DNA from 3 places in the Lysobacter sp. 5GHs7-4 genome. Region 3 is predicted to be linked to each of the others. Evidence: riboswitches for the same ligand, from Rfam matches in the RefSeq annotation. Region 3 holds a riboswitch; each other region holds the start of a gene.
What was found. A riboswitch is a leader RNA that binds a small molecule or an ion and turns the genes downstream of it on or off. The one in region 3 is predicted to bind cobalamin.

Region 1: it holds a riboswitch for cobalamin, as region 3 does, so the genes downstream of both, btuB (TonB-dependent vitamin B12 receptor) here and metE (5-methyltetrahydropteroyltriglutamate--homocysteine S-methyltransferase) in region 3, are expected to answer to the same signal.
Region 2: it holds a riboswitch for cobalamin, as region 3 does, so the genes downstream of both, btuB (TonB-dependent vitamin B12 receptor) here and metE (5-methyltetrahydropteroyltriglutamate--homocysteine S-methyltransferase) in region 3, are expected to answer to the same signal.

Annotation. Positions count from the first base shown of each region.
Region 1 is NZ_CP089924.1:1,061,491-1,071,298, forward strand. Features, by position in the region: gene LVB77_RS04570 (hypothetical protein) at 1-404, opposite strand, end outside; gene LVB77_RS04575 (LysR substrate-binding domain-containing protein) at 507-1,445, shown strand; gene btuB (TonB-dependent vitamin B12 receptor) at 1,546-3,390, opposite strand; cobalamin riboswitch at 3,516-3,748, opposite strand; gene LVB77_RS21325 (TfoX/Sxy family protein) at 4,057-4,461, opposite strand; gene LVB77_RS04590 (GAF domain-containing protein) at 4,458-4,940, opposite strand; gene LVB77_RS04595 (DUF1211 domain-containing protein) at 5,020-5,772, shown strand; gene bioD (dethiobiotin synthase) at 5,769-6,440, shown strand; gene LVB77_RS04605 (efflux RND transporter periplasmic adaptor subunit) at 6,565-7,734, shown strand; gene LVB77_RS04610 (multidrug efflux RND transporter permease subunit) at 7,744-9,808, shown strand, end outside.
Region 2 is NZ_CP089924.1:1,292,164-1,301,971, reverse strand. Features, by position in the region: gene LVB77_RS05610 (cobyrinate a,c-diamide synthase) at 1-110, opposite strand, end outside; gene cobO (cob(I)yrinic acid a,c-diamide adenosyltransferase) at 115-732, opposite strand; gene LVB77_RS05600 (hypothetical protein) at 729-1,334, opposite strand; gene LVB77_RS05595 (hypothetical protein) at 1,347-1,937, opposite strand; gene btuB (TonB-dependent vitamin B12 receptor) at 1,978-3,795, opposite strand; cobalamin riboswitch at 3,948-4,194, opposite strand; gene LVB77_RS05585 (TonB-dependent receptor) at 4,434-6,806, shown strand; gene LVB77_RS05580 (amidohydrolase family protein) at 7,010-9,064, shown strand; gene LVB77_RS05575 (hypothetical protein) at 9,061-9,378, shown strand; gene LVB77_RS05570 (carbonic anhydrase family protein) at 9,642-9,808, shown strand, end outside.
Region 3 is NZ_CP089924.1:3,953,430-3,963,237, forward strand. Features, by position in the region: gene LVB77_RS17855 (ribonucleoside-diphosphate reductase subunit alpha) at 1-959, shown strand, start outside; gene LVB77_RS17860 (ribonucleotide-diphosphate reductase subunit beta) at 1,103-2,119, shown strand; gene LVB77_RS17865 (acyl-CoA thioesterase) at 2,328-2,708, shown strand; cobalamin riboswitch at 2,794-2,999, shown strand; gene metE (5-methyltetrahydropteroyltriglutamate--homocysteine S-methyltransferase) at 3,210-5,489, shown strand; gene gap (type I glyceraldehyde-3-phosphate dehydrogenase) at 5,832-6,836, opposite strand; gene LVB77_RS17880 (OmpW family outer membrane protein) at 7,103-7,729, shown strand; gene LVB77_RS17885 (S1/P1 nuclease) at 7,836-8,627, shown strand; gene LVB77_RS17890 (MBL fold metallo-hydrolase) at 8,702-9,565, shown strand; gene LVB77_RS17895 (molybdopterin-dependent oxidoreductase) at 9,699-9,808, shown strand, end outside.

The DNA of each region.
Region 1 (9,808 bases), 1.8 Mb from region 3:
TGATCGCTGGCGGGGTCGTAGGCGCGCACGGTCATGCCGCGGTAGCGGTCGCCGGGCAGCTCGACGATGTTGTCGTCGACGCTGCCCAGGCCGCCCAGCGCCAGCCAGCAGGCGCTGCTGCCGGCGAAGTCCTGCCAGTCCTGGCTGCCGGTCAGGCGTTCCTTCAGGCGCCGGTGGCGCACGTCCCAGTTGCCGACCAGCCAGCGCCAGTCGTCGCTGTGCGGGCCCAGGCCGGCGGCGGCCGGCGCCGCGGATGTGGCCAGGCTCCAGGCGGGCAGTGCCAGCGCGGCGGCGCCGGCCAGGCCCAGGCCGACGAAGCGGCGGCGCGCGGGCGAACGGGGGCCGAGTGCGTCGTCGGCTGCGCTGGAGGGAGCGGACTGGGGCGAATCGGGGAGGAGGGGCATGCGCAGTCCGTGTGCCGATGGGCGAGGGTGGAGGCGGTCAGGATGGGCCGCGACGGGCGCGGTTGACGACCCGAATTCGCGGCGGCAGGCTAAGTCCTACTTATGGTCCAGCCGCATCGATTCCCCTCCCTGTCCGCGATCCGGGCCTTCGAATCGGCGGCCCGCCTGGGCAGCTTCGCCAAGGCCGCGCAGGAGCTGGACACCACGGCGGCCTCGGTCAGCTATCACGTACGCCGGCTCGAGGAGCAGATCGGCGTGGCCCTGTTCCGGCGCCATCCGCACCGGGTCGAACTGACCGAGTCGGGCGAACTGGTCGCGCGCGAGGCCATCGCCGCGTTCGCCGCCTTGCGCGCTAGCTTCATCCGCGCGGTCGATATCGACGAGTCGCGGCTGTCGCTGACCACCCTGCCGACGCTGGGCACCAGCTGGCTTACGCCCAAACTGGGGCGCTTCCGCGCGCGCCATGCGCAGATCGCGTTGGAACTGGACTTGTCGGTGGACGCGCAGGACCTGGGCGTCGGCCGCTACGACCTGGCGATCCGCAACGGCCACGGCCGCTGGCCCGGGTTGCAGGCGGTGGAGCTGTTCCCGGCCATCTTCATGCCCTTGTGCGCGCCCGCGTTGCGCGCGGCTGCGGCCGAACTCGGCGATCCGCGCCGGCCCTTGTCGGTGCCCTTGCTGGGGCGGCCGGATTGGTGGGCGCTGTGGTATCGCGCGCAGGGCCATGCCGAGGCGGCACCGCCCGGCGGCTTCGGCACGCATCTGTCGGCCGAGCACCTGGACGTGGCAGCGGCGGTCGCCGGCCACGGCATCGCGATCGGTTCGCCGATCCTGTTCCGCAACGAACTCGACGCCGGCCGCCTGGTGCCCGCGCACGATTTCGTCGCCGGCGACGGGCGCGCGTTCTGGCTCACTTATCCCAGCGCACGTCAGCACAGCCGCAAGATCGCGCATTTCCGGCAATGGCTGGGCGAGGAGGTCGCACGCGACCGCGACGCGGCGCAGGCCTATCTGCGGCGCGCGGTGATCGTCGAGCCCTGAGTTTCATCCGGTGCGCCGCCTAGCGGTCGTGCGGCATCGGCTCATGCAAAGAAAAGCCCGGCATTGGCCGGGCTTTTCGGGTGACGCATCGATGGCAGGTTCAGCGCGCCGGCGTGTAGCGCAAGGTCAGGAACCACTCGCGGCCGGGCTGGTTGTAGAACGAGATGGTTTCGTAATCGCGGTCGAACACGTTGGCCACGCGCGCCTGCAGCGACCACGACGGCGTGAACGCGTATTCGGCGCGCAGGTCCAGCGTGCCGTAGCCGGCGACGGTGCGGCTGTTGGCGACGTCGTCGTAGCGCGCGCCGGAGGCGACCGCGGTGAGGCCGAAGCGGAAGTCGCCGAAGGCGCGGTCGATGTCCACGCGCGCGCTGCGCTTGGCGCGGCGCGGCAGGTCGTTGCCGGCGAAGAAGCCGACGCGGTTCTCGCTGTCGAGGAAGCTGGCGCTGGCGGCCACGGTCCACTCGGCGACGGTGGTGTCGATGCCGATCTCGGCGCCGCGCACGCGTGCGCGCTCGATGTTGTTGGGCAGGAAGATCGACGCGTCGTAGGCGATCAGGTCGTCGACCTGGGTGCTGAACCCGTCGATGCGCGCATTGAAGCGCTCGCCGCGGTAGGCCAGGCCCAGTTCCCAGGTCTTGGATTCTTCCGGACGCAGCGCGGGGTTGCCGAAGAAGGGGTAGTACAGCTCGTTGAAGGTCGGCGCCTTGAACGCGGTGCCGTAGCCGGCGGTCACGCGCCAATGCTCGGCGAAGCCCAGGCCCCAGGCGATGCTGCCGGTGGTGTGGCCGCCGAACTGGTCGTTGTCGTCGCGGCGCAGGCTGGCCTCGAGCGACTGCGCCCCGAAGCGCCCCTGGTACTGGACGAAACCGGCGCGGTTGTCGCGCTCGTTCTTGTCGTAGGCGGTGTCGCTGTCGGCGTGGTCGCGCAGCCAGTCGAAGCCGACGCTCAACAGTTGGCCCTCGCCGATGCCGAAATCGGTCTGCGCGGTCAAGCTGTCGCGGTTGGTGACGAAATAGCCGTTGGCGACGTTGCCGAGGAAGTTGTCGGACTCGTCGCGGTTGCGGCCGGCGCTGACCTGCAGGCTCACCGTTTCGGAAGGGCGCCAGGTCGCCTTGGCACCGATCACCTGCTGCACGATCTCGGAATAGTTGACGAAGCTGCCGTCGTATTCGTTCGCGCCCTCGGCGCGCAGCGCGTGGCCTTCGAAGCTCAGCGTGTCGGTGGCGTCGAAACCGCCGCGCAGCGACAGCGAGCGGTTGCGGTAACCGTCGCGGTCGGGCTCTTCGGTGAAGCAGCCGGCGAACAGGGTGCTGGAACCGTTGCAGGCGTTGATGCCGTCGGTGCGCTGGTAGGCGGCGTCGGCGCCGAACCAGCCGCGGCCGATGCGGCCGCCGATGCCGGCGCTCGCCTCGCGGCCGCCATGGCTGCCGACGGTGACGCTGCCGCGCGGGGCGACCGCGTCGCGGTCGCGGCGGGTGAAGATCTGGATCACGCCGCCGATGGCGTCGGCGCCGTACAGGCTGGAACGCGGGCCGCGCACGATTTCGACGCGGTCGATCAGCGCCATCGGCAGGTCCTGGAACGAGGCCAGGCCGGAGGTCGCCGAGCCCATGCGGATGCCGTCGACCAGCACCAGCACGTGGTCGGTCTCGCTGCCGCGCAGCGACAGCGTGGTCAGCTTGCCCAGGCCGCCCTGGTTGCCGATCGAAATGCCGGCGCGGCCGCGCAGCAGGTCGGGCAGCGAGCGCGCCTGGCTGCGCGCGATGTCCTCGTGGGTGATCACTTCCACCGGCGACAGCGCGTCGTTGGCGCTGATCGCGGTGCGGGTGGCGGTGACCACGACGTCGTCCAGGTCGGTGGCGTCGTCATGGGGCTGGGCCTGGGCCAGGGCGGGCAGGGCGAGGGCGGCGGCGATGGCCAGGGACAGCTTGGGAACACGCATGAGCAAACTCCAGGGGCGCGGCGGTCTTGCCGCGCCGTCGATCCAGGGAGTTGCGAGGAGAGGGGCAGGGGCCGCGAGCGGGCGTGGGACACGCCGACGTCGCCGCCGCGACGCCCTCCGCATCGCAACCAGTCGCGCGTCGGGGCCGGTCTCCGGACTCGCGAGCCGGGGCCGTAGCCCCGCCCGCGGCGCCTTCCCGTGCTCAGCACAGTGGCGGTTGCCGCGGTCGTCTCGCTTACCGTTGCGGGGGCAGTGCCGGGCTGGCCCGATCGCGCTGTACCAGCGCTGGGACGTCACCGGCTTCCCGTTTCAACCCTGACGGCGGATGCCGGGGGTCACCTCGAAGCGCGCGCAGTCTACGGCATTGGGGGGCTGGGGCCAAAAAGCAGCCCTCATCCGGTCCTTCGGGCCACCCTCTGCCGCCACTGTCGGTGTCCTGAGCCCTGCTCCCTTGGGAGAAGGGTTGGGATGAGGGTTCGGCGCGAGCGAGTGCCTCCAACTCGATCTCGGACCCTCATCCGGCGCTACGCGCCACCTTCTCCCGAGCGAGAAGGGAAAAGCCAAGGCAACCGAGCCCGTGGGATGTGGTGAGCCAAGGGCGAACCGCATCAATGCTGCGCGCCGCAGCGCAATAGCGCCCGGTCCCAGCGCAAAAACGAGGCCGCCTTACTCCCGCTCTTCCGCCTCGTCGCGCCCCTCGCCCGCCGGCTCGTCGTCGAACCCGTCGTCGTAGGACGGCGGCATCGCCACCGTGTCCTCGGTCAGCACCGTGGTGCGCACCGGCGCGGCGGCCGGGCGGTTGCGCGGTGCCGGCAGCAGGGCGGTGGCGGCTTCGGCGGCGGCGATGAGTTCGTTGCGGCGCTGGTCCGGAATCTCCTGCCAATGGCAGTCCAGCAGCGCGCCCTCGATCGCATAGAGCAGGTTGAGGGTGGGCTTGAAGCCGGCGCGCTTGACGCGCATGAAAGCCTCGACCGTGCCGATCGCGGCGATGTCCTCGTGCGAGCGCAGGCCGACCTGGCGCAGCCAGGCCGCGCTCTTGGGGCCGATGTTGCGCAGCTTGGCCGCGCTCATCGCAGCGACTCCACGAAGGCCTGCGCGATCGCTTCCAGGCCGCGCTGGTCGTCGGCATCGAAGCGCTCCAGCTTGGGGCTGTCCAGGTCGAACACGCCGATCAGTTCGCCGTTCAAGGACAAAGGCACCACCAGCTCGGAGTTCGATGCCGAATCGCAGGCGATGTGCCCCGGGAAGCGGTGCACGTCGGCGATGCGCTGGGTCTGCCCGGTCGAGGCCGCGGCGCCGCACACGCCCTTGTCCAGCGGGATGCGGATGCAGGCCGGCAGGCCCTGGAAGGGGCCGACCACCAGCTCGCGGCCGTCGTAGAAGTAGAAGCCGACCCAGTTGAGGTCCGGCAGGGCGTGATAGACCAGCGCCGACAGATTGGCCGCGTTGGCGACACGGTCGCGCTCGCCCTCGATCAGGGCGCGCGCCTGGGCCAGGAGCAGGTCGTATTGTTCCGGCTTGCTGCCGGACAGAGGGTTGGCGGCGAACATACCGCGAGTGTAGCAGCGGCACGCCCGGGCATTACCATGGCCGGATACCGCCCCCCGAAGTCCGCCGCCGAGGATGCCGATGACCGAGCCTGGCCCGACCTTGCCCGCCTTCCGCGAACGCGGCCATCAGGTCACGCGGCTGGAAAGCTTCGTCGACGCCGCGTTCGCGTTCTCGCTGACGATGCTGGTGATCCTGTTCAACGAATTGCCCGACACCGTCGCCGAACTGCGCGAGGCCTTGCGGCGGGTGCCGACCTTCGTGTTCTGCTTCGTGCTGATCGCGCTGTTCTGGGGCGCGCACAACCGCTGGAGCCGCCGCTACGGTCTCGACGACGGCCGTTCGATCGTGCTCAGCCTGGCGCTGGTGCTGGTGGTGATGATCTACGTCTATCCGCTGCGCATGGTGGTATCCAGCGCGATGTCGATGTTCACCGGCGGCTGGGTCAAGAGCGAACTGGGCATCGACCCCGCGCATTGGAACGCCGACCTGCAGACCGCCTTCATGGTCTACGCCACCGGCTTCGGCCTGCTGTCGTGGATCGTGTGCGAACTCAACCGCCACGCGCTGCGCCACGCCGAGCGCTTGGGCTTGAGCGAGGGCGAGCGCTACGAAACCCGCACCGAGATCGGCCTGCACTGGATCCTGACCGGCAGCGCGGTGGTGAGCCTGCTGCTGAGCCTGCTGGCCTTGTCCTTCGGCGAAAGCCCGCCGCGCCTGGTCGCGGCGCTGCCGGTGTGGGTGTACATGGCGCTGGGCGCGGCGATGCCGGCCTACGCGATCCGGCGCGGCCGCGCATGGTCGGCACGCCAGACCGGCGGAGCCGCCGCTTGAGCGCACGCAGCTATTTCGTCACCGGCACCGACACCGGCATCGGCAAGTCGGTGGCCAGCGCCACGTTGCTGCACGCGCTGCGCGCGCAGGGCCTGCGCGCGGTCGGCATGAAGCCCGTCGCCAGCGGCTGCGAGGTCACGCCGCAGGGCCTGCGCAACGAAGATGCCTTGCTGCTGCAGGCCGCCAGCGCGCCCGTGCCGGACTACGCCGACATCAACCCCTACGCCCTGCGCGCGCCGCTGGCGCCGGAGCTGGCGGCCGCCGACGACGGCGTCGAGATCGCCCTGCCGGTGCTGCTGAGCGCGTACCGGCGCCTGGCCGCGCAGGCCGACGCGGTGGTGGTGGAGGGCGTGGGCGGCTGGGCCGCGCCGCTGTCGGCTGGCCTGGACCAGGCCGAGCTGGCGCGCGCGCTGGAGGCGCAGGTGGTGTTGGTGGTCGGATTGCGGCTAGGCTGCATCAACCACGCGCGCCTGACTGCGCGCGCGATCGAGGCCGAGGGGCTGCCTCTGATCGGCTGGATCGCCAATGAGATGGACCCTCATATGGACCGCCGCGACGACAATTTCCGTTTGTTGCAAGACCGCCTGCGCGTGCCGTGCTGGGGCCGGCTGCCGTATGCGCCTCAACCCGATCCGCTGCGTTTTTCGCCCCGGCTGCAGGTGCCGTAAGCGCCCGGCTCCCGTGACTTTGTGGGGGGGGGGGCGGCGGGCGGACTGTTAGACTTTTCGTAGGAACTTGCACGATCAACCGAGCGCTCGCGCTCTAGACAACGATGGAACCGGAGTCTTACCCATGATCATGATCCCGCGTTCGGCGGCCCTGGCCTTCGCACTGGCCCTTGCCCTCACTGCTTGCGGCGGTGGCGAAGAACAAGCCGGCGGCGTGCCGCCCCCGCCGGAGTTGGGCGTGATCAAGGTGCAGCCGGCGAGCGTGCCGCTGCAGAAGGATCTGGTCGGCCGCCTGGCCGCGTATCGCAGCGCCGACGTGCGCGCGCGCGTGCCGGGCGTGCTGCAGCGCCGCGTCTACGCCGAAGGCAGCGACGTGCGCGAGGGCCAGGTGCTGTTCGAAATCGATCCGGCGCAGATGCAGGCCGAAGTCGGCCAGGCCCAGGCCTCGCTGGCCTCGGCGCAAGCCAACTACGCCAACGCCAAGGCCGCCGCCGACCGCGCGCGCCGCCTGGCGCCGGAGAAGTTCATCTCGCGCTCCGACCTGGACAACGCGCTGGCCGCCGAACGCAGCGGTTCGGCGGCGGTGAAGCAGGCCGAGGCGGCGCTGGCCAATTCGCGCATCAACCTGGGTTACGCCACCGTGCGTTCGCCGATCAACGGCCGCGCCGGCAAGCAGCAGGTCACCGAGGGCGCGCTGGTCGGGCAGGGCACGCCGACGCTGCTGACCACGGTCGATCAGATCGACCAGCTGTACGTGAACTTCTCGCTCAGCGTGTCGGAACTGGAACAGATCCGCCGCGCCCAGGGCGGACAGGCGCAGGGCGAGACCCAGGTGCAGGTGGTGCTGCCCGACGGCACCGTCTACCAGCGCCCGGGCACGATGGATTTCTCCGGCGACGTGGTCGATCCGGCCACCGGCGCGATCGCGCTGCGCGCACGCGTGCCCAACCCCGACAAGACCCTGCTGCCCGGCACCTACGTGACCCTGAAGGCCACGCTGGGCAACCAGGCCAATGCGTTCCTGGTGCCGCAGGCGGCGCTGCAGCGCGACGCCGGCGGCTCCTACATGCTGGTGGTGGGCGCCGACGGCAAGGTCGCGCGCAAGGGCGTGACCGCCGACCGCAGCCAGGGCGGCAACTGGGTGATCAGCAACGGCCTGGCCGCGGGCGACCAGGTGGTGGTCTCCGGCATCCAGCGCGCGGTGCCGGGCGAGGCGGCCAAGGCCACGCCCTGGCAGCCCGAGGGCAAGAAGGACCAGCCTGCCGCAGGCGCGGCGCCCGCCGCCAAGGACTGAGCGACCGCCATGTCCAGATTCTTCATCAATCACCCGGTGTTCGCCTGGGTCATCGCGATCCTGATCACGCTCGGCGGCGTGCTCGCGATCTTCAACCTCGGCGTCGAGTCCTATCCCAACATCGCCCCGCCGCAGGTGGGCATCTCGGCCAGCTACCCCGGCGCCAGCGCCGAAACCGCCGAAGGCGCGGTCACCCAGGTGATCGAGCAGCAGCTGACCGGTATCGACAACCTCGATTACTTCAGCTCCTCGTCCAGCGCCTCGGGCGGCTCCTCGATCACCCTGACCTTCGCGCCCGGCACCGATCCTGATATCGCCCAGGTGCAGGTGCAGAACAAGGTCGCCCTGGCGACGCCGCGACTGCCGGAAGAAGTGACCCGGCAGGGCGTGGTGGTGGCCAAGTCGAATTCGAACTTCCTGATGGTGGTGGCGCTGCGTTCGGAAAATCCGGGCGTGGACACCAACGCGCTCAGCGACATGATCGGTTCGCGCGTGCTCGACCAGATCGCGCGCGTGCCCGGCGTGGGCAGCACCCAGCAGTTCGGCAGCGAATACGCCATGAACATCTGGCTCAACCCCGAGCAGCTGCAGGGCTACGGTCTGTCGGCGACCCAGGTGCTGAGCGCGGTGCGCGGCCAGAACGTGCAGTTCGCGGCCGGTTCGATCGGCGCCGAGCCCTCGCCGCAGGAGCAGGCCTACACCGCCACGGTCTCCGCCGAGGGTCGCTTCAGCACGCCCGAGGAGTTCGGCAACATCATCCTGCGCGCCAACGCCGACGGCACTACGGTGCGCTTGAAGGACGTGGCCCGGATCAAGATCGGTTCGCAGTCCTACGGCTTCGAAGCGCGCTGGAACGGCGCCCCGACCGGCGCCTTCGCCGTGCTGCTCAGCCCCGGCGCCAACGCCCTGGGCGTGGCCGAGGCGGTGCGCAAGCGCATGGACGAGCTGCAGACCAGCTTCCCGCAGGGCGTGAAGTGGTTCTCGCCCTACGACACCTCGACCTTCGTGCGCATCTCGGTGGAGGAGGTCGTCAAGACCCTGCTCGAGGCGATCGTGCTGGTGTTCCTGGTGATGCTGATCTTCCTGCAGAACTTCCGCGCCACCCTGATCCCGACCCTGGTCATCCCGATCGCGCTGATGGGCACGTTCCTGGGCATGTACATCCTCGGGTTCACCATCAACCAGCTCAGCCTGTTCGGCATGGTGCTGGCGATCGGCATCGTGGTGGACGACGCGATCGTGGTGATCGAGAACGTCGAACGCATCATGACCGAGGAGGGCTTGAACGCCCGCCAGGCCACGATCAAGGCGATGAGCCAGATCAGCGGCGCGGTGGTGGCAATCACCGTGGTGCTGGCGGCGGTGTTCATCCCCAGCGCGTTCCAGGGCGGTTCGGCCGGCGAGATCTACAAACAGTTCGCGATCACCATCGCCATGGCGATGGCGTTCTCCGCGTTCCTCGCGCTGGGTTTCACCCCGGCGCTGTGCGCGAGCATGCTCAAGCCGACCGAGCACCATAAGTCCAACTTCGTCTTCCGCGCCTTCAACACGGTCTACAACAAGGTCGCCAACACCTACGTCGGCCACATCGGCAGCGCGGTCAAGCACGCGCCGCGCTGGATGGCGGTGTTCGTGGCGCTGGCGGTGTTGTGCGGTTTCCTGTTCACCCGCCTGCCGGGCAGCTTCCTGCCCGAAGAGGACCAGGGTTACGCGCTGGCGCTGGTGCAGCTGCCGCCGGGCGCGACCATGCGCCGCACCCAGGCCGTGTTCGACGACATGCGCAAGGCCCTGGAGAAGCAGGAGGGCTACGACGGCATGATGGAAGTGGCCGGCTTCAGCTTCGTCGGTCAGGGCGAGAACATGGGCATGGCCTTCATTCGCCTGAAGCCCTGGGGCGAGCGCAAGGTCGACGCGAGTACCTTCATCCAGACCACCTACGGCACCTTGGCCGGCATCCGCGACGCGCAGATCTTCGTGATCAACCTGCCCACCGTGAGCGGCCTGGGTTCGTTCGGCGGCTTCGACATGTACCTGCAGGACCGCGGCGGCAAGGGCCGCGAGGCCCTGGCCGAGG
Region 2 (9,808 bases), 2.0 Mb from region 3:
CCCTGGCGCGCATGCCAGCGCGCCAGCGCGGCGGTCACACTGGTCTTGCCCTGGCCCGAGGCCGGCGCCGATACCAGCAGCGCCGGGCAATGGCGAAGCGCGCCGCTCACGGCCTCACAGCTCCACACCCTTCTGCGCCTTGATGCCGGCCTGGAACGCATGCTTCACCACCCGCATCTCGGTCACCGTGTCGGCGGCCTCGATCAGGCGGTCGGGCGCGCCGCGGCCGGTGATGACCACGTGCTGCAACGGCGGGCGCGCGGCCACCGCGGCCAGCACCGCGTCCAGTTCGACGTAGCGGTGCGCGAGCGCGATGTTGAGCTCGTCCAGCAAGACGAAATCGCAGGACGCATCGGCCAGCATCGCCGCGGCCTTGGCCCAGGCCGCCTGCGCGGCGGCGATGTCGCGCGCCTTGTCCTGGGTTTCCCAGGTGAAGCCCTCGCCCATCACGTGATACGCGAGCTGGTCGCCCTCGAAGCGGCGGAAGAACGCCTCCTCGCCGGTCGAGAAGCTGCCCTTGATGAACTGCACCACGCCGCAGCGGAAGCCGTGCCCCAGCGAGCGGGCGAGCATGCCGAAACCGGAAGAACTCTTGCCCTTGCCGTTGCCGGTGTTCACCACCAGCACGCCGCGCTCGATGGTGGCGCGCGCGATCTTGCGGTCCACCAGTTCCTTCTTGCGCTGCATGCGCTCGCGATGGCGCGCTTCCTGCGACGGGACCGTATCGTTCATGCGCGGGCTCCTTGCTGGGCGGCGCGGACCGCGGTCAGCGCGCGCGCCCCCGCCAGCAGCGCGAACGCGACGCCGACGTAGCCGGCCAGCGTGCCCAGGTTACGCGGATAGTACTGGGCGATGCGTGCCGCGAAGCCGGTCAGGGTCGGGTCCGGATAACGTCCGGAGAAGAAATAGAAGCCGCCGCCGGAAAACACGTAGGTCAGCAAGGCCGCGACCGCCAGCACCGCCGCCAGACGCGGCAGCGTCGCCCAGCGATCCTGGTGGATGCGCGCATAGAAATGGCCGGCCAACCACAAGCCCGCATAGGCCGGCGCCAGCGCCCAGTACGCGGGCGACAGGCACCAGTCGCCGATCGTGCCCGAAGCCAAGCTGACGATGTCCAACAACGAGGCCAACACGAACAGCAGCGGCAGCATCCACATCGGACGCAGCAGCGCGCCGGCGAGGAAGAAGATCGCCCACGACGCGCTGGGCAGGCGGTCGATGGTGGCGAAGTGCTGGCCGCGCGTGGCGATCATCAGCGCGGCCAGCGCGACGCCGACGACGATCTGCAGGCGCGGCGATTGCAGCGGCAGGGAGGGAGAGACGGTAGCGGTCATGGTCGGCGTCCTTCAGGCTTGCGCGGCGTTCGGGGCGACGCGCGTCGAGGCGACGCGCGCGATCAAGGCGTAGGCGATCAGGCCCACGGCGATGTAGCTCAGGGTGGTGCGCACGAACAGCGGGCCCCACTGCCACACGCGGGCCAGGTACTGGCTCAGATGAGGGTCTTCGTAGCGCCCGCCCAGCCAGTAGAAGGCACCGTTGGAAATCAAGAACGACACCGTCGCCGCCGCCAGGCCCACGCCCAGCGCGCCGAACCATGCGCGCGGCGTGGCCCGCAGACGCGGCGCGTACCAACGCCCGCCGTACCACAGGGCCGCGTACGCCAGCAGCAGGAAGGCGTACGACGGGGTCACGCAGTAGTGCTCGAAGAAGCTCTTGCCCTGGGCCTGGATCGCGATCCAGTCGATCGCCACCGCCATGACCAGATAGGCGACGAAACCCAGGTGCTTGCGCAGCCACAGGCCGCCGAGGAAGAACACCGCCATCGACGCATCGGGCAGATGCAGCGCGTCGCCGAAGTGATGGAAGCGGGTGGCGACCATCATCGCGGCGAGCGCGGTGAACAGGCTGTAGTAGACGGGTCGGCTGGGCGGATTCATCGGCGGCCTCGTGGACGGGTCGGTGGCGGGAACGCGGCGATCAGTTCGCCGCGCGGTAACGCAGGGTCAGCAGGTAGTTGCGGCCGGGCTGGTTGTAGTAGCTCGCGGTCTCGTAGCGCTGGTTGAACACGTTGTTGGCCGCCAGCTGCAGGCTCCAGGCATCGTTGAAGCGGAAGCCCAGGCGCAGATCGCTGGTGGCGTAGCCGTCGAGGCGGCGGGTGTTGGCCAGATCGTCGTAGCGCTGGCCGGCGATGTAGACGCTGCCGCCGAGACTGAAACGGCCGAACCGGCGATCGGCATCGACGCGTCCGCTTTCGCGCGCGCGACGCGGCAGGATCTTGTCGCGGCTGGCGCCGCGGCTGTCGTTGCGCGGATCCAGCCAGGTCGCGCTGGCGCGCAGGTCCCAGCCGGCCAAGGTGGTATCGACCGATGCCTCGACGCCCTGGATCAACGCACGATCGATGTTGCCCGGCAGACCGATCGACGCGTCGAACGCGATCAATTCGTCGACGCGGGTTTCGTAGGCGTTGAGCGACCAGCCGCCCCAGCTCTGCTCGCCGCGCAGGCCGAGTTCGAAGCTGCGCGATTCCTCCGGCTTGAGCGCGGCGTTGCCGAAACCGGGGAAGTACAGCTCGTTGAAGGTCGGGGCCTTGAACGCGGTGCCGTAACTGGCGGTCAGGCGCAGCTGTTCGCTGAGGTTCCAGCCCCACAGCGCGCTGCCGGTGGTCTGGCCGCCGAACTGGCTGTCGTCGTCGCGGCGCAGGCTGGCCTGCAGCGAATGGGCGCCGAAATCGCGCTGGTATTGGCCGAACAGCCCACGGTTGATGCGATGGTCGCGCGCGTAGACCGTGCTGCTCTCGATTTCGTCCTGCTGCCAGTCGTAGCCCAGGCTGAGCAGACCGCCGGCCAGGCCGAAATCGCCCTGCAGCGAGCCCAGCTTGCGGCGCGTGTTGAAGGTGCTGGAGTAGACGCCGTTGCGATAGGTGTCGCTGAGGTCGCTGCTGCGGCCCAGGTTGAGCGTCAGCGTCGCGCGTTCGCTGGGCGCGTAGCGCAGGCGGCCGCCTGCGACCTGCTGCACAGTGTCGGCCTGGTTGTTGGTGCTGCCGTCGTACTCGTTGCGGCCTTGCGCGCGGAACACGCGCGCCTCGGCGTCCCAAGCGTCGCTGAAGCGGTAACCGCCTTGCGCGGTCAGCGACAGGTTGCGGTAGCCGTCGCGGTCGGGCGAGTTGGTGAAGCAGCCCGCGCCGCCCGGCGAGGGCTTGCCGCGGCAGGCGTTGATGCCGTCGGTGTCTTCGCTGGCGGCGTTGATCGAGTACCAGCCGTTGCCGCTTTTACCGCCCACGCCGAGCGTGCCGCGGCGCGTCTGCCAGCTGCCGATCGAGGCGCTGGCGTGCGGCGCGAACGCGCCCTGCGGACGACGGGTGAAAATCTGGATCACGCCGCCCAGCGCCTCGGAGCCGTAGAGGCTGGAGAACGGACCGCGCACGATCTCGATGCGCTCGATCTGCTCGACCGGTATGTCCTGCAGCGAGGCGCCGCCGCTGGTGGCCGAACCGATCTTGATGCCGTCGATCAGCACCAGCACGTGGTCGGATTCGGTGCCGCGCAGGAACAAGGACGTCTGCTTGCCGGGGCCGCCGTTGTTGGCCATCGACAGGCCGGGCGTGCCGCGCAGCAGGTCGGGCAGGTTGAGCGGCTGCAGCCGTTCGATGTCCTCGCGGTCGATCACGGTGACCGAGGCCAGGGTCGCGTCCTGGGTCTGCGCGGTGCGGGTGGCGGTGACCACGACCTGGTCCAGGTCGGTGGCGGCATCGGCGGCCCACAGCGGGGCGGCGACAGACAGCAGCGCCGTCGCCAGCGCGGTGCGGCGAAGCGGGAAAACGGGGAAATTCAAAGCATGGCTCCTGGCCCGCGCCTACCCGCGCGGACAACGATGGGTCGGAGACACGCAGGGGGAGAGGACGAGGCGGCGACGCGCGGACGCAGGCAGCCCCATGACAGCGCCCACCGCGTGTCGGGTCAGCCTCAGGCCGGTCTCCGGGCTTGCAAGCGAGGGCCTCCAGCCCTCCGGTCCGCGCCTTCCCATGCCTGCGCACAGTGGCTCGCTGCGGATCGTTCGTCTTACTTACCGTTGCGGGGGCAGCTCCGGATTTGCCGTCGCGCCAAACGGAGGATTCTCCGCTCGGACGACCGGCGCACCGGATTCCCGTTTCAATCGCCGGCGGGGCCGGCAATCACCTCAAGCCCGCGCATGGTAGCAGCCCAGCGGCCGCGCACCGGCATGACGGATCGGCATGAGGGCGGTGGGCGGCGCCCGTCGGCGGCCTGCGGCTCGCGGTGCGGATGCCGCTGGCATGCGCCATGGCACACCTAATGTTCGAAACCATGACGTACGGCTATTTCTGCATGCGTCTTTGCGTTTGACCCGATTGTTATGAACGTGTTAAACCAAAATGACATCGCTACCAATCCCCCTGCCGCAAGGAGCCGCGCACCATGTCCGTCGCTTTCCGTGCCGTCCGTCGTCCGCTCGCACTCGCCCTGCTCGCCGCCCTCGCCGCTCCCGGCTACGCCCAGGACGCACCCGCCGACGCCTCGGCGCATAACCTGGACCAGGTCATCGTCACCGGCACCCGCGTCAGCGACCGCACCGTCGCCGAGTCCAGCGCGCCGATCGACATCATCACGCCCGAGGCGCTGGAGGCCACCGGCACGGTCGAACTGGCCACCGCGCTGTCGCGCGCCCTGCCCTCGCTGAATTTTCCGCGCCCGGCGATCACCGACGGCACCGACGCGGTGCGTCCGGCGCAGCTGCGCGGCCTGGCGCCGGACCAAGTGCTGGTGCTGGTCAACGGCAAACGCCGCCACACCACCGCCCTGATCAACCTCAACGGCAGCCAGGGCCGCGGCTCCTCGCCGGTGGACCTCAACGCGATTCCGATCGCCTCGATCGAACGCGTGGAAGTGCTGCGCGACGGCGCCTCGGCGCAGTACGGCTCCGACGCGATCGCCGGTGTGGTCAACGTGGTGCTCAAGGGCAGCGATCACGGCGGCAGCCTGGCCGCGCGCTACGGCCAGTACAGCGCCGGCGACGGCGAGCAGTACCAACTGTCCGGCGACGCCGGCTTCAAGCTGGGCGAGAACGGCAAGCTGCACCTGGCCGCGCAGGGCGGCCATCAGGATCAGACCAATCGCGCGCGGCCGTTCCAGGGCGTGGTCGAGCAGCGCTACGGCGATCCCGAGATCGATCAGGGCGCGGTGTCCTACAACGGCGAGTACGACGTCGCCGATTATCTGACCTTCTATTCCTTCGGCAGCTACAGCAAGCGCGACGTGCTCTCCAACGGCTATTTCCGCTTCGCCGCCGACCCGCGCAACATCCCGTCGATCTATCCGAACGGCTTCCTGCCGCAGATCCACAACATCAGCAAGGACCGCGCCGCGGTGGTCGGCCTGCGCACGGAAACCGCGGGCGGCACGCAGATCGATTTGAGCTACAACTACGGCCACAACGAGCTGAGCTTCGACATCGAGCACACGCTCAACCGCAGCCTGGGCCCGACCTCGCCGACCCAGTTCTACGCCGGCGCGCTGGAAGTCACCCAGCACGTGTTGAACCTGGACTTCGCGCGTCCGGTCGATTTCGGCTGGCAATACCCAGTGACCTTCGCCTGGGGCGCGGAATGGCGCGGCGAGGAGTTCAGCCAGCACGCCGGCGAACCGCTGTCCTACGCCAACGGCGGCGTGCCGGCCTCCAACGGCCAGATCATTCCGGGCGCGCAGGTGTTCTCCGGCTTCCGCGCCAGCGATGCCGGCGACTTCGACCGTCACAGCTATTCGCTCTATGCCGACGTCGAGGCCGACCTGACCGACAAGTTCTCCGCCGGCATCGCCGCGCGCTTCGAGAGCTACAGCGATTTCGGCGACACCACCTCGGGCAAGCTGTCGGCGCGTTACGCCTTCACCGACAAGGTCGCGCTGCGCGCCACCGCGTCCACCGGCTTCCGTGCGCCGTCGCTGCAGCAGCAGTTCTTCCAGTCGATCGCGACCAACTTCATCAGCGGCGTGCCCTACGAGATCGGCACCTTCCGCGTCGACAACCCGGCGGCGATCGCGCTGGGCTCGGAATCGCTGAAGGCCGAGGAGTCCACCAACTACAGCCTGGGCCTGGTGCTGCAACCGCGCGACGGCCTGTACATCACCGTCGACGCATACCACATCAAGGTCGACGACCGCATCCTGCTGTCGGAAAACCTGACCAGCACCGCGGTGCGCAACTACCTGCAGGCCAATGGCTATCCCGGCATCGGCGGCGGCCGCTACTTCACCAACGCCGTCGACACCAAGACCCAGGGCGTGGACCTGATCGCGACCCAGGCGTTCGCGCTGGCCTCGGGCAGCTTCGACCTGACCCTGGGCTACAACTACTCCAAGACCGAGATCGAGCGCATCGCGCCCAATCCGGCGCGGCTGGCGGCGATCGACCCGGCGGCGGTGCGCATCGGCCGCACCGAGATCGGCCGCATCACCAAGGGCGCGCCCAAGGACAAGTTCTTCCTGGCCGGCGACTGGAAGACCGGCAACTGGCGCTTCAACGCCACCGCCACGCGCTACGGCGAGTTCACCGAACTGCACGCCACCAATCCGCTGCTGGATCAGACCTTCAGCGCCAAGTGGACGCTGGACCTGGCGGCGACCTACCAGCTCGGCAGCTGGGACTTCACCGTCGGCGGCGACAACGTGCTCGACGAGTACCCGGACGAGTCCAAGCTGGTGCTGGGCACGCGCAACTACCTGCCCTACAACACCGCCTCGCCGTTCGGTTTCAATGGCGCGTTCGCGTACGTGAAGGTGGGCTACAAGTGGTGAGTTGATTCGCTTCCAGTGCGAACGACGACGGCCCGGGATTCCGGGCCGTCGTCGCCGTCGCTGCACGCGCGGCCACCGCCACTCGCCATTCGCCGCGCATTCGCGCCGCCCGGGATCGGCTATAAGGGGTGACCCAGCCGCGCCGGCCTCCGCCAGACCGGAGCCGTCCGCGGTGCCGACGTCCGCGCCCAAGGAGGGCCGCCATGCGCTTAGCCGGATCGCTGCTGCTGTCATTCGCCCTGCCCGCCGTACTCGCGCTTTCCATTTCCGACGCCCTCGCCGCCCGCCGCGAACAAGTGGTGCTGATGCAGGGCAACGTCGCCGGCAAGCAGATCGTCGAGACCGCCGCCGACGGCAGCGTCCAGGTCGAGTACCACTACACCGACCGCGGCCGCGGCGACCGCAGCAAGACCCGCTGGCGTCTCAACGCCGACGGTACCCTGGCCGACTACAGCGGCAGCGGCAACGACTACCTGCTCAATCCCTTCGAGGAGCGCTACCGCGTCGATGCCGGCCGCGCGAGTTGGAAGAATCCCAGCGAACAAGGCGAGAAGGCGCTGAGCGCGCCAGCCTTCTTCCTGCCATTGCAGGCCGCGCCGGAAATCGGCGGCACCCTCGCGCGCGCGCTGTTGCGCGCGCCGGAGCGCAAGCTGGCGATCCTGCCCGCGGGCGAGGCCCGCATCGAAACCCTGGGCGAGCACGAGGTGATCGGCAAGAACGGCCCGGTCAAGCTCACGTTGCAGCGCGTGTCCGGCCTCAACTTCACGCCGCAGTCGCTGTGGCTGCACGCCGACGGCTCCACCGCCGCGACCCTGTATGCCTCGGGCTGGTTCGCGGTGATCGACGCCGAGCTGCAGGACGCGCTGCCCAAGCTGTTGGAACTGCAGGAGCGCTCCGACGCGGCCTGGGGCGCGCAACTTGCGCAGCGCCTCACCCATCCCGCCCAGGGACCGCTGCTGATCCGCAACGCGCGCGTGTTCGACCCGCGCGATCTCAGCGCCAGCGCCGGCACCAGCGTGCTGATCGAGGGCGAGCGCATCGTGCGGGTGGCGCCGGACGCGCAACTCAAGGCGCCGGCCGGCGCCGAAATCGTCGACGCGCGCGGGCGCTTCCTGATGCCGGGCCTGTGGGACGTGCACAAGCACTACTCGTCCATCGAGGACGGCGCGCTGGACATCGCCGCCGGCGTTACCAGCGCGCGCGACGTGGCTAACAACTTCGATACCTTCCCCGAGCGCGTGAAGCGCTTCGAGGCCGGCACCGAGGTCGGCCCGCGGGTGATGATGGCCGGCTTCATCGACGGTCCCGGCCCCTACGCCGGCCCGACCAAGATGTTGGTCGATACGCCGGAGGAGGCGATCAAGGCGGTCGACTTCTACGCCGACCGCGGCTACATGCAGATCAAGACCTATTCCTCGCTCAAGCCCGAACTGTTCCCGCTGATCGCCGACCGCGCGCACGCGCGCGGGCTGCGCGTGAGCGGGCACGTGCCGGCTTTCATGTCGGCCCGGCAGTTCATCGAGGCCGGCGCCGACGAGCTGCAGCACTTCCTGTTTGTCGAACTCAACTTCATGTACCCGCGCGTGCAGGACACCCGCACCAAGGCGCGCCTGACCGAGGTCGGCGAGCACGCGCACGAGTTCCCGCCGTCCAAGCCGGAAGTGCGCGAGTTCGTCGACTTCCTCAAGCGCCACCACACCGTGCTCGATCCGACCATGGCCTTGGCCGAGGATCTGTACGGCGGCGATCCCGACGCCAAGACCCCGCCGGGCCTGCGCGGCGTCGCCGAGCGATTCCCGCCTCAGGCGCAGCGCAACCTGAGCTGGGGCGCGCTCAAGCCGCCGCACGGCAAGGAAGAGGCGTACCAGCAAGCGCTGCCGACCATGCTGCAGCTGCTCAAGGCCGTGCACGAGGCCGGCGTGACCATCCTGCCCGGCACCGACGCATTGGCCGGCTACATGCTGCACGCCGAACTGGAGGTCTACTCGCGCGCGGGCATCCCCAATGCCGAAGTGCTGCGGCTGGCGACGCTGACGCCGGCGCAGGTGATGGGCGTGGACAAGGACCGCGGCGTGATCGCGCCGGGCAAGCTCGCCGATCTGGTGCTGATCGACGGCGACCCGTTGGCCGACATGCGCGACATCCGCAAGGTCGACCTGGTGTTCAAGGGCGGCAAGCGTTTCGACCCGGCGGAGATCGAACAGGCGCTGGGCATCGTGCCGCGTAAGCAAGCGGCAGCCTCGCCGAGCGCGCTATGAGCGGGACCGAGTTCGACCTGGATTGGGCGCTGATGGACTACCTGCGCCAGGACCGCCACAACGGCAGCCGCATGGTGGCCATCGACGACATCGTGCAGGCGCTGATCGCCAAGCATGGCCGCGCCGTGACGCCCGACGAGATCGTCGCGACCGCGCGGCGCACGCGCTACATGCAACGCGCCGCCGACGGCCGCGTCACTCGCATTCCGCCTTATCACTACGGCGGTCGGCAAGACCAAGGCGTGACGCACAGCCTGCAGCTGACGGCGGACGCATACGAGCACGGCGCCACGTACGGCATCCCGGACCGTTGAGGCGGTAACACGGGTTTGCGAGCCGCCAGGTCGCAGCGCCACGCCGGCGCCGCGGCCTCGCGGCGCAACCGCAAGCTGCATCGACACAGGTGGTATGGCCGCCCGGTTCGCTGGCGTGCGTGCACCGTTCGTCGCCTGCGCGGCACCGAAGGCGCCGGCGATCACAGATGGATCGTGCGCTGCGCCCAGCGCCGCCCGATGCTGCGACGCGGCAATGGCTAGGGTCGTGCGCTCCCCCGCACCACCCAACCTGGAACCGCCACATGAACGTGCGATTTCCGCAGCGCGCCGTCGCACTCGCGTTGCTCTTGCTCAGCGCCCCGGCCGCCGCGACCGAATGGAGTTACGAACACGGCACCGAAGGCTGGAGTGCGCTGGACCCGGCCTTTTCCGCCTGCTCGGCCGGCAACCAGCAATCTCCGATCGACGT
Region 3 (9,808 bases):
AGCTGGCCGAGACCGTGCGCCTGGCCGTGCGCCAGCTAGACCGCGTGATCGACCTCAACTTCTACCCGATCGAAACCGCGCGCCGCGCCAATCTGAAATGGCGGCCGGTCGGCCTGGGCACGATGGGCCTGCAGGACGTGTTCTTCAAACTGCGCCTGGCCTTCGATTCCGAGGCCGCGCGCAAGCTGGCGCAGGAGATCGCCGAGGCCATCTATTTCCACGCCCTGTCGGCGTCGAACGAACTGGCGATGGAGCACGGCCGCCACCCGTCGTTCGAGGACACCCGCGCCAGCGTCGGCGAACTGCAGTTCGAGGCCTGGGGCGTGACCCCGTCGCAGCCCGAGCGCTGGGAAACCCTGCGCAAGCGCATCGCCGAACACGGCCTGCGCAACTCGCTGCTGATCGCGATCGCGCCCACCGCCACCATCGCCTCGATCGCCGGCTGCTACGAATGCATCGAGCCGCAGGTGTCCAACCTGTTCAAGCGCGAGACGCTGTCGGGCGACTTCCTGGTGGTCAACCGCTACCTGGTCGAGGAGCTCAAGAAACTCGGCCTGTGGACGGCGGAGATGCGCGACCGCATCAAGATGGCCGAAGGCTCGATCCAGTCGGTGCACGAGGTGCCCGAATCGCTGCGCCAGATCTACCGCACCGCCTGGGAACTGCCGATGCGCTCGCTGATCGACATGGCCGCCGAACGCGGCGCCTACATCGATCAGAGCCAGTCGCTGAACCTGTTCATCGAAAGCCCGAACATCGGCCAGCTCAGCTCGATGTACATGTACGCATGGAAGAAGGGCCTGAAGACCACCTACTACCTGCGCTCGCGTCCGGCCACCAAGATCGCCAAGAGCACGGTGAGCGCGCCGGTGGCGGCAACGCCGAAGCCCGAGTACACGCAGGACGAAGCGATCGCTTGCTCGCTGGAGAATCCGGAGTCCTGCGAGGCCTGTCAGTAAACCGCTTCGCTTTAGCCCCTCTCCCGCTGGGAGAGGGGTTGGGGTGAGGGTCCGGCGCGAGCGCGCCGCCCAGCCTCATCCCGAACCCTCATCCGGCCCTGCGGGCCACCTTCTCCCAAGGGAGAAGGGCAAAGAGAAATGCCATGTCCCTCGCCGCACCCCGTCTGCTCGACCCCGGTTTCGACCTCACCCTGCGGCCGATGCGTTATCCGCAGTTCTACGAGATGTACCGCGACGCGATCCGCAACACCTGGACCGTCGAGGAGGTCGATTTCTCGCAGGACGTCAACGACCTCAAGCACAAGTTCGGCCCGGCCGAGCGCCATCTGATCGAGCGCCTGGTCGCGTTCTTCGCCACCGGCGACAGCATCGTGTCCAACAACCTGGTGCTGAACCTGTACCAGCACATCAACGCGCCGGAAGCGCGCATGTACCTGTCGCGCCAGCTGTACGAGGAAGCGCTGCACGTGCAGTTCTACCTGACCCTGCTGGACACCTACCTGCCGGACCCGAACGAGCGCGCCAAGGCCTTCGACGCGGTCGAGAACATTCCTTCGATCCGCGCAAAGGCCGAGTTCTGCTTCCGCTGGATCGACTCGGTGCAGGGCCTCAAGCGCATCGAGACCCGCGAGCAGCGCCGCCAGTTCCTGCTCAACCTGATCTGCTTCGCCGGCTGCATCGAGGGCCTGTTCTTCTTCGCCGCCTTCGCCTACGTCTATTACCTGCGCTCGCGCGGCCTGCTCAACGGCCTGGCCTCGGGCACCAACTGGGTGTTCCGCGACGAGAGCTGCCACATGGCGTTCGCGTTCGAGGTCATCCGCACCGCGCGCGAGGAAGAGCCCGACCTGTTCGACGCCGACCTGCGCGCGCAGGTGGTCAAGATGTTCGAGGATGCGGTGGACTGCGAACTGCAGTTCGCCCAGGACGTGCTGTCCGGCGGCGTGGTCGGCCTGTCGCTCAGGGACATGCGCCAGTACCTGGAGTACTGCGCCGACCAGCGCATGGCCCAGCTCGGCATGCCCAAGCATTTCGGCGCGACCAACCCGTTCGGCTTCATGGACCTGCAGGACGTGCAGGAAGTGACCAACTTCTTCGAGCGCCGCGTCTCGGCCTATCAGGTCGGCGTGCAGGGCGAGGTGGCGTTCGACGAGGCGTTTTGACGGCGGCGCATCGCAAGGCTGAGAGGGGTTAGGGTGAGGGGATCAGCGCCAAAGGCGCGAATGCCTTTGCTCCTGCTCCACTCCTGAAAACAAAAGCTCTCCTCACCCTAACCCCTCTCAGCCTTGCGCACCCTTCGGGCGCCGCAAGCGGGAGAAGGGATTATTCGCGGCAATCGGATCAACAACGTAGCCCCCTCCAAGACACCCCATGACCGAAGCCCGCATCATCGAAATCGTCTTCCCCGACCACACCAACCACCTGGGCACCCTGTTCGGTGGCCAGGCGCTGGCGTGGATGGACAAGGCCGCGTTCGTCGCCGCCTCCCGTTACGCGCGGCGCACCGTTGTGACCGCGCGCTCGGAACAGATCGACTTCCACACCGCCGTGCCCAAGGGCGCGCTGGTGGAGCTGATCGCGCGCGTGGTCGCGGTGGGCCGCACCTCGATGCAGGTCGAGGTGGAGATGCACAGCGAAGACCTGCTCAGCGGCGAATCGCAGCTGGCCACGCGCGGGCGCTTCACCATGATCGCGCTCGATCGCGACGGCGTGCCGACGCCGGTGCCCGCGCTGGATTCCGTGGCGGCCTGAACGCACAGGCGTCGATTGACGCGCAGCGCCGCGAGGCGTAATTTGGCAGCCGTCATGGTGAACATCGCTTCATAAAGATAAAGCGATGCAACAAATCGCTACCGGTTCGCGCCGGCGGCGGTTAGAGGGAATCCGGTACGGACTCGTCCAATTCCGGAGCTGCCCCGCAGCGGTATAGGGAACGACCTCCGTCAGGCACTGGGTGCGAATCCGGGAAGCGACGGACAGTAGGCGGCGTCTCATCGCGCCATGCCCCAAGCCCGAAGACCTGCCCTGACCGGAGGGTTCGCCCTCCGTACGACTCCGGCCCCGCAGGCCGGCGCGTGCATGCGGCCGTGGCCGCCTGCCCTCGCCGCGTCCGCGGGACCGGTTCGCCCGCGGGGGCGAAGGTCGAAGGCAGGTCGCGTTCCGGCGTCGTCGCATCCGCGACGCGCGGTCGTGCGCGCGTACCCGTCCTCCTTCGTTGCCCTGCTCATGCCCTTACGCATCGCAGGAGACATCATGATCAGCGTCACCCACCTCGGCTTCCCGCGCATCGGCGCGCGGCGCGAGCTCAAGCAGGCCCTGGAATCGTTCTGGAAAGGCGAGACCGCGGCCACCGACCTGCACGACACCGCGCGCGCGCTGCGTGCGCGGCACTGGCGACTGGCGCGCGACGCCGGCGCCGACGTCGTACCTTGCAACGACTTCTCGCTCTACGATCACGTGCTCGACACCGCACTGCTGTTCGACGCGGTGCCCGCGCCCTACCGCGAAACCCTGGACGCCGACCCGCTGGCCGGCTATTTCGCGCTCGCACGCGGCCTGCAGGATGCGTGCCACGACCTGCGTGCGCTGGAAATGACCAAGTGGTTCGACACCAACTACCACTACCTGGTGCCGCAGTTCGAGCGCGGCCAGCGCTTCGTCCTGCGCGGCGACAAGCCGCTGGCGGAACTGGCCGAGGCGCAGGCGCTGGGCCTGCAGGCGCGACCGGTGCTGCTGGGACCGGTGTCGCTGCTCAAGCTGGGCAAACGCAGCGATGGCGGCGATCCGCGCGAACTGCTGGACGCGTTGCTGCCCGCCTATGCCGAACTGCTCGCACGCTTGAAGATTGCAGGCGCGCAATGGGTGCAGCTGGACGAGCCCTGCCTGACGCTGGACCTCGACGACGCCGACCGCGCCGCCTATCGCCGCGCCTATGACGCGCTCGCCGGTGCGGATGCGCCCGCGCGGCTGCTCGCCAACTACTTCGGCGGCCTGGGCGACAACGCCGATCTGGCTGCGTCGCTGCCGGTGCAGGCACTGCACCTGGATCTGGTGCGTGCACCCGGTCAACTCGAAGCGCTGTTGCCGAAGCTGCCGGAGGATCGCGCGCTGAGCCTGGGCGTGGTCGACGGCCGCAACATCTGGCGCGCCGACCTCGATGCCGCGCTCAGCCTGGCGCGCCGCGCGGGCACGCGCGCGCGCTGGCTGGCGCCGTCGTGCTCGCTGCTGCACGTGCCGATCGATTTGAGCCTGGAGCGCAAGCTGCCGCCGCCGCTGCAGGCGTGGATGGCTTACGCACGGCAGAAGATCGAGGAGCTGCGCCTGCTCGCCGACACCCTCAGCGACGACGACCGCGCCGCCGACGCATTGGCGGCCGCGACCAGCGCGCGCGCCGCGCGGCTGGCCTCGCCGCTGCTGCGCGATGCGCAGGTGCGCGCCAGGCTGGCCGCGGTGACGCCGTCGATGACGCAGCGCGATTCGGCTTATGCGCAGCGCGCGCCGCTGCAGGCGCAGCGTCTGGCGCTGCCCGATTTCCCCACCACCACCATCGGCTCCTTCCCGCAGACCGCGCAGGTGCGACAGGCCCGTGCCGAGCACAAGGCCGGGCGCCTGGACGACGCCGGCTACCGCGCCTTTCTGGAACGCGAAACCGAACACTGCCTGCGCGAGCAGGAGGCGCTGGGCCTGGACGTGCTGGTGCACGGCGAGTTCGAGCGCAACGACATGGTCGAGTACTTCGGCGAGCAACTGGCCGGCTTCGCCTTCACCGCCCACGGCTGGGTGCAAAGCTACGGCTCGCGCTGCGTGAAGCCGCCGGTGCTGTACGGCGATGTCGCCCGCCCGCGCGCCATGACGGTGGACTGGGCGCGCTATGCGCAGTCGCTGACCGCGCGCCCGGTCAAGGGCATGCTGACCGGTCCGGTCACGATCCTGCAGTGGTCGTTCGTGCGCGACGACCAGCCGCGCGCCGACACCTGCCGCCAGATCGCTCTGGCCCTGCGCGAGGAGGTGCTGGATCTGGAGGCGGCCGGCATCGCGGTGATCCAGATCGACGAGCCGGCATTGCGCGAAGGCCTGCCGTTGCGCCGCGCCGATTGGCCCGCCTACCTGGCCTGGGCCGGCGAAGCCTTCCGTCTGGCCGCCAGCGGCGTCGGCGACGCGACCCAGATCCATACCCACATGTGCTACGCCGAGTTCAACGACATCATCGAGGCGGTGGCCGCGCTGGACGCCGACGTGATCTCGATCGAGACCTCGCGCTCGCGCATGGAGTTGCTGGACGCGTTCGTGCGCTACCGCTACCCCAACGGCATTGGTCCCGGCGTCTACGACATCCACTCGCCGCGCGTGCCCAGCGTGGACGAGATGCGCGGGCTGCTGGACAAGGCGCTGGACGTGCTGACGCCGGCGCAGCTGTGGGTGAATCCGGACTGCGGCCTCAAGACCCGCGGCTGGCCGGAAGTGCGCACGGCGCTACGGGCGATGGTGCAGGCCGCGGAGGGTCTGCGGGAGTCGGTGGCGGCTACGGCGTAGCCCGTTGAGTAAGTCGCGCGCGGGTGGAGCGAATCCCCCGCGCGCTCAAGTGAAATCAGGCTTCGCAGACGCAGCGCGAATTTCCGCTTGGTTCCCCCCTTTGAAAAAGGGGGCTAGGGGGGATTTGCTCGACCCGCGCGAGCAAAAGCAAATCCCCCGCGCGCTCAAGCGAGTACAGACCTCACAGACACGCGGCGCGCAGCCCCCTTTTTCAAAGGGGGCGAATTCGCACTTGCTTCCCTTTGAAGAAGGCAGTCGGGGGACTTGCTCCGACCGTGCAGCCCCCCCAAAAAAAAGCCCCGCGAACGCGGGGCTTTCTGGTACCGCTGCGATCGTCGCGGCTTACTTGCCCGCGACCACCTTGACCATTTCCAGGCACTTGTTGGAGTAGCCCCACTCGTTGTCGTACCAGCTCACCAGCTTGACGAAGGTGCCGTCCAGGGCGATGCCGGCGTCGGCGTCGAAGATCGAGGTGCGGGTGTCGCCGCGGAAATCGGTGGCGACCACCTTGTCCTCGGTGTAGCCCAGGATGCCCTTGAGCGCGCCTTCGCTCTGCGCCTTCATTTCCGCGCAGATCTCGGCGTAGGTCGCGTCCTTGTTGAGCTCGACGGTCAGATCGACCACCGACACGTCCGAGGTCGGTACGCGGAACGACATGCCGGTGAGCTTCTTGTTGAGCTCCGGGATCACCACGCCGACCGCCTTGGCCGCGCCGGTGCTGGACGGAATGATGTTCTCGAGGATGCCGCGGCCGCCGCGCCAGTCCTTGTTGGACGGGCCGTCGACGGTCTTCTGGGTGGCGGTGGCGGCGTGCACGGTGGTCATCAGGCCGCGCTTGATGCCCCACTTGTCGTTCAGCACCTTGGCCAGCGGAGCCAGGCAGTTGGTGGTGCACGAGGCGTTGGAGATGATGGCCTCGCCCTTGTAGGTCTTGTCGTTGACGCCGAAGACGAACATCGGCGTGTCGTCCTTGGACGGCGCCGACAGCACGACCTTCTTGGCGCCCGCGTCCAGGTGCTTCTGCGCGGTGGCCTTGTCCAGGAACAGGCCGGTCGATTCGATCACGACCTCCGCGCCGACCTCGTCCCACTTGAGGTTGGCCGGGTCGCGCTCCTGGGTCAGGCGGATCTTCTGACCGTTGACGATCAGGGTGTTGCCCTCGACCGCGATGTCGCCCTTGAAGCGGCCGTGCACGGAGTCGTACTGGAGCATATAGGCCAGGTAGTCCGGCTCCAGCAGGTCGTTGATCGCGACGATCTCGATCTCGCCGCCGAAATTCTGCACCGCCGAGCGCAGCACGTTGCGTCCGATGCGGCCGAAACCGTTGATGCCTACCTTGATCGCCATTTCTGCAAACTCCTGGGCCCGCACACGCGGCTGGGATGGGAAACCGCCATTCTAGCAAACGCCGCCTCCGGCCCCGGCCTGGAACCGCCCGGCGGGGCCCTGGGAGCCCGCCAGCCCCTGGCCCGCGGGGGCCCCCTGGCCGCCGGCGATATTGCAACGCCTGTCAAGGACGGGCAGGATTCGGCACACATAGAGTGTATGGCGATCCAAGCCGGATCACGCCGAGCACCGCTCAAACCAGCTCGATCCAACAGGGGATTCAAGGAATGAACAAGCGTACTTACGGTGGCGCGCTCGCCGCCCTCGCCCTGGCTTGCCTGTCGCAGCCCGTCCTGGCCCAGTCGGCCGGCACCTGGAGCGTCGGGGTCGGGGCCCATCAGGTCAAGCCCACCTCGGACAACGGCAGCGTGCTGGACGGCGACTTCGATCTGGACATCAGCGAGAACGCGCAGCCGACGGTGACGTTCGAGTATTTCATCCGCAACGACCTGGGCATCGAGGTACTGGCCTCGATCCCGTTCGAGCACGACATCGACATCGTCGACGTCGGCCGCGTCGCCACCACCAAGCAGCTGCCGCCGACGGTGACCCTGCAATACCACTTCAACAGCCGCGGCATGGTCTCGCCGTTCGTCGGCGCGGGCATCAACTACACCCTGTTCTTCAGCGAGAAGACCAGCGGCGCGCTCGAAGGCACCACGATCAAGCTCAAGGACTCCTGGGGCCCGGCCGCGCATGCCGGCGTAGATTTCATGATCGGCGAAAGCGGCGCGATCCGCGTCGACGTGCGCTGGATGGACATCGACACCGACGTCGAGGTCAACGGCGTCAAGATCGGCACCGCGCAGATCGACCCGCTCGCCTACGGCGTCGCCTACGTCTACCGCTTCTGAGTCCGCGGCCGGCCACGCCGGCAACGGCGAACCGACACACGCGGCACCGTCGCCACCGCCGATCGGCGGCCGGCGACGGCGCCGGCTCCGGTAAAGTGACGGGATGATGCGCGCCCTCTCCCTCGCCCTGCTGTTGCTGCTGCCGATCGATGCCCTGGCCTGGGGCACGTTGGGCCATCGTCTGGTCGCTTTGCTGGCCTGGGACGAACTCGACCCGGCCGTGCGCCGCGACATCGACGCGCTGCTGGTCGGCGAGCCCGACCCCAGCCTGGCCGGCATCGCCAACTGGGCCGACGAGCTGCGCGCCCACGATCCCGACCTGGGCCGGACCAGCGCCAAGTGGCATTACGTCAACCTCGGCGAGGACGGCTGCGTCTATCGGCCCGAACGCGACTGCCCCAACGGCGCCTGCGTGGTCGCGGCGATCGACGACCAGACGCGGATCCTGGCTAACCGCGATCTTCCGCGCGAGCAACGCCTGCAGGCTTTGAAGTTCGTCGTCCACTTCGTCGGCGACGCGCACCAGCCGCTGCACGCCGGCTACGCCCACGACAAGGGCGGCAACGACGTGCAGATCCAGTTCGACGGCCGCGGCAGCAACGTCCACCAGCTGTGGGACAGCGGCATGCTCAACGCCGCCGGCCTGGACGAGGACGCTTGGCTGCGACGCCTCAAGGCCTTGCCGCTGACGGTGGAACTGTCGCAGCCGGCCTTGCCGCCGGATTCGGCCGGCTGGGCGGAAGCCTCGTGCCGGATCGCGACGCAGCCGGGTTTTTATCCCGCCAAGGCGACGGTCGACGCCGAATACGTGCAGACTTGGCGTCCCGAGGCCGAAGCCCAGTTGCGCCGGGGCGGCACCCACCTGGCCGCGCTGCTCAACGCCGCACTGAAGCGCTGAGCGCCCTACACGCCGCCGCGCCGCTCACGGCGCCGGCGCACGAATCGCACGGACGCCCCAGCAAGAGGAATCCGATGTCCCCGCAGGTGCAGTCTTTCCATCATGCCGACACCGGGACCTGGAGCTACCTGGTGATCGACCCGGCGACGTCGCAGGCCGCGATCGTCGATCCGGTGCTCGATTACGACGCCCGCTCCGGCCGCACCGGCGGTACGTCCGCGCAGGCGATCCTGGACGCCGCCGGCGCCTGCGGCGCGGACGTGCGCTGGCTGCTGGAAACGCACGCGCACGCCGACCACCTCAGCGCGGCGGACTGGCTGAAGCAACGCCTGCCGCAGGCGCGCATCGCGATCGGCCGGCGCATCCGCGAGGTGCAGCGCACCTTCGTGCCGGTGCTGGGCCTGGACGCCAAGGTCGTCGCCGACGGCAGCCAGTTCGACCATCTGTTCGAAGACGAGGAAGAGTTCGCGATCGGCGACTTGCGTGCGCGCACCATCGCCGTGCCCGGTCACACCCTGGACAGCCTGGCCTACCTGATCGGCGACGCCGTGTTCGTCGGCGATTCGCTGTTCATGCCCGACAGCGGCACCGCGCGCTGCGATTTCCCCGGCGGCGACGCGGCCATGCTCTACGCCTCGATCCGGCACCTGTACGAGTTGCCCGACTCCACCCGCGTCTACGTCTGCCACGACTACGGCCCCAACGGCCGCGCGCCGCTGTGCGAGAGCAGCATCGGCGAACACAAGCGCGCCAATATCCACGTGCGCGCCGATACCGCCGAAGCCGATTTCGTGCACATGCGCGAGGCCCGCGACGCGACCCTGGCGGTGCCGGCGCTGATCCTGCCGGCCCTGCAGGTCAACCTGCGCGCGGGCGCCCTGCCCGAGGCCGAGGACAACGGCGTGCGCTACCTGAAGATCCCGCTCAACCAGCTCTGAGGCCGCCATGCACCCGAACCGCACCCCGCTCGCGATCGCCGTCCTCTGCCTGGGGCTGTGCTGGGCCGCGAGCGGCGCGGCCGCAGAGACGGCGAAGAGTCCGCACGCGCACGCCTCCGATCCGCCGCAACGCATGGCGCCAGTCGACGTGGCCCTGGATGCGGACCGCCTCGCCGCCCTGCCGCGCGTGACCGCCGTCGGCAGCGCGCACGGCAAAACCCTGAGCTGCGAGGGCGTGTCGCT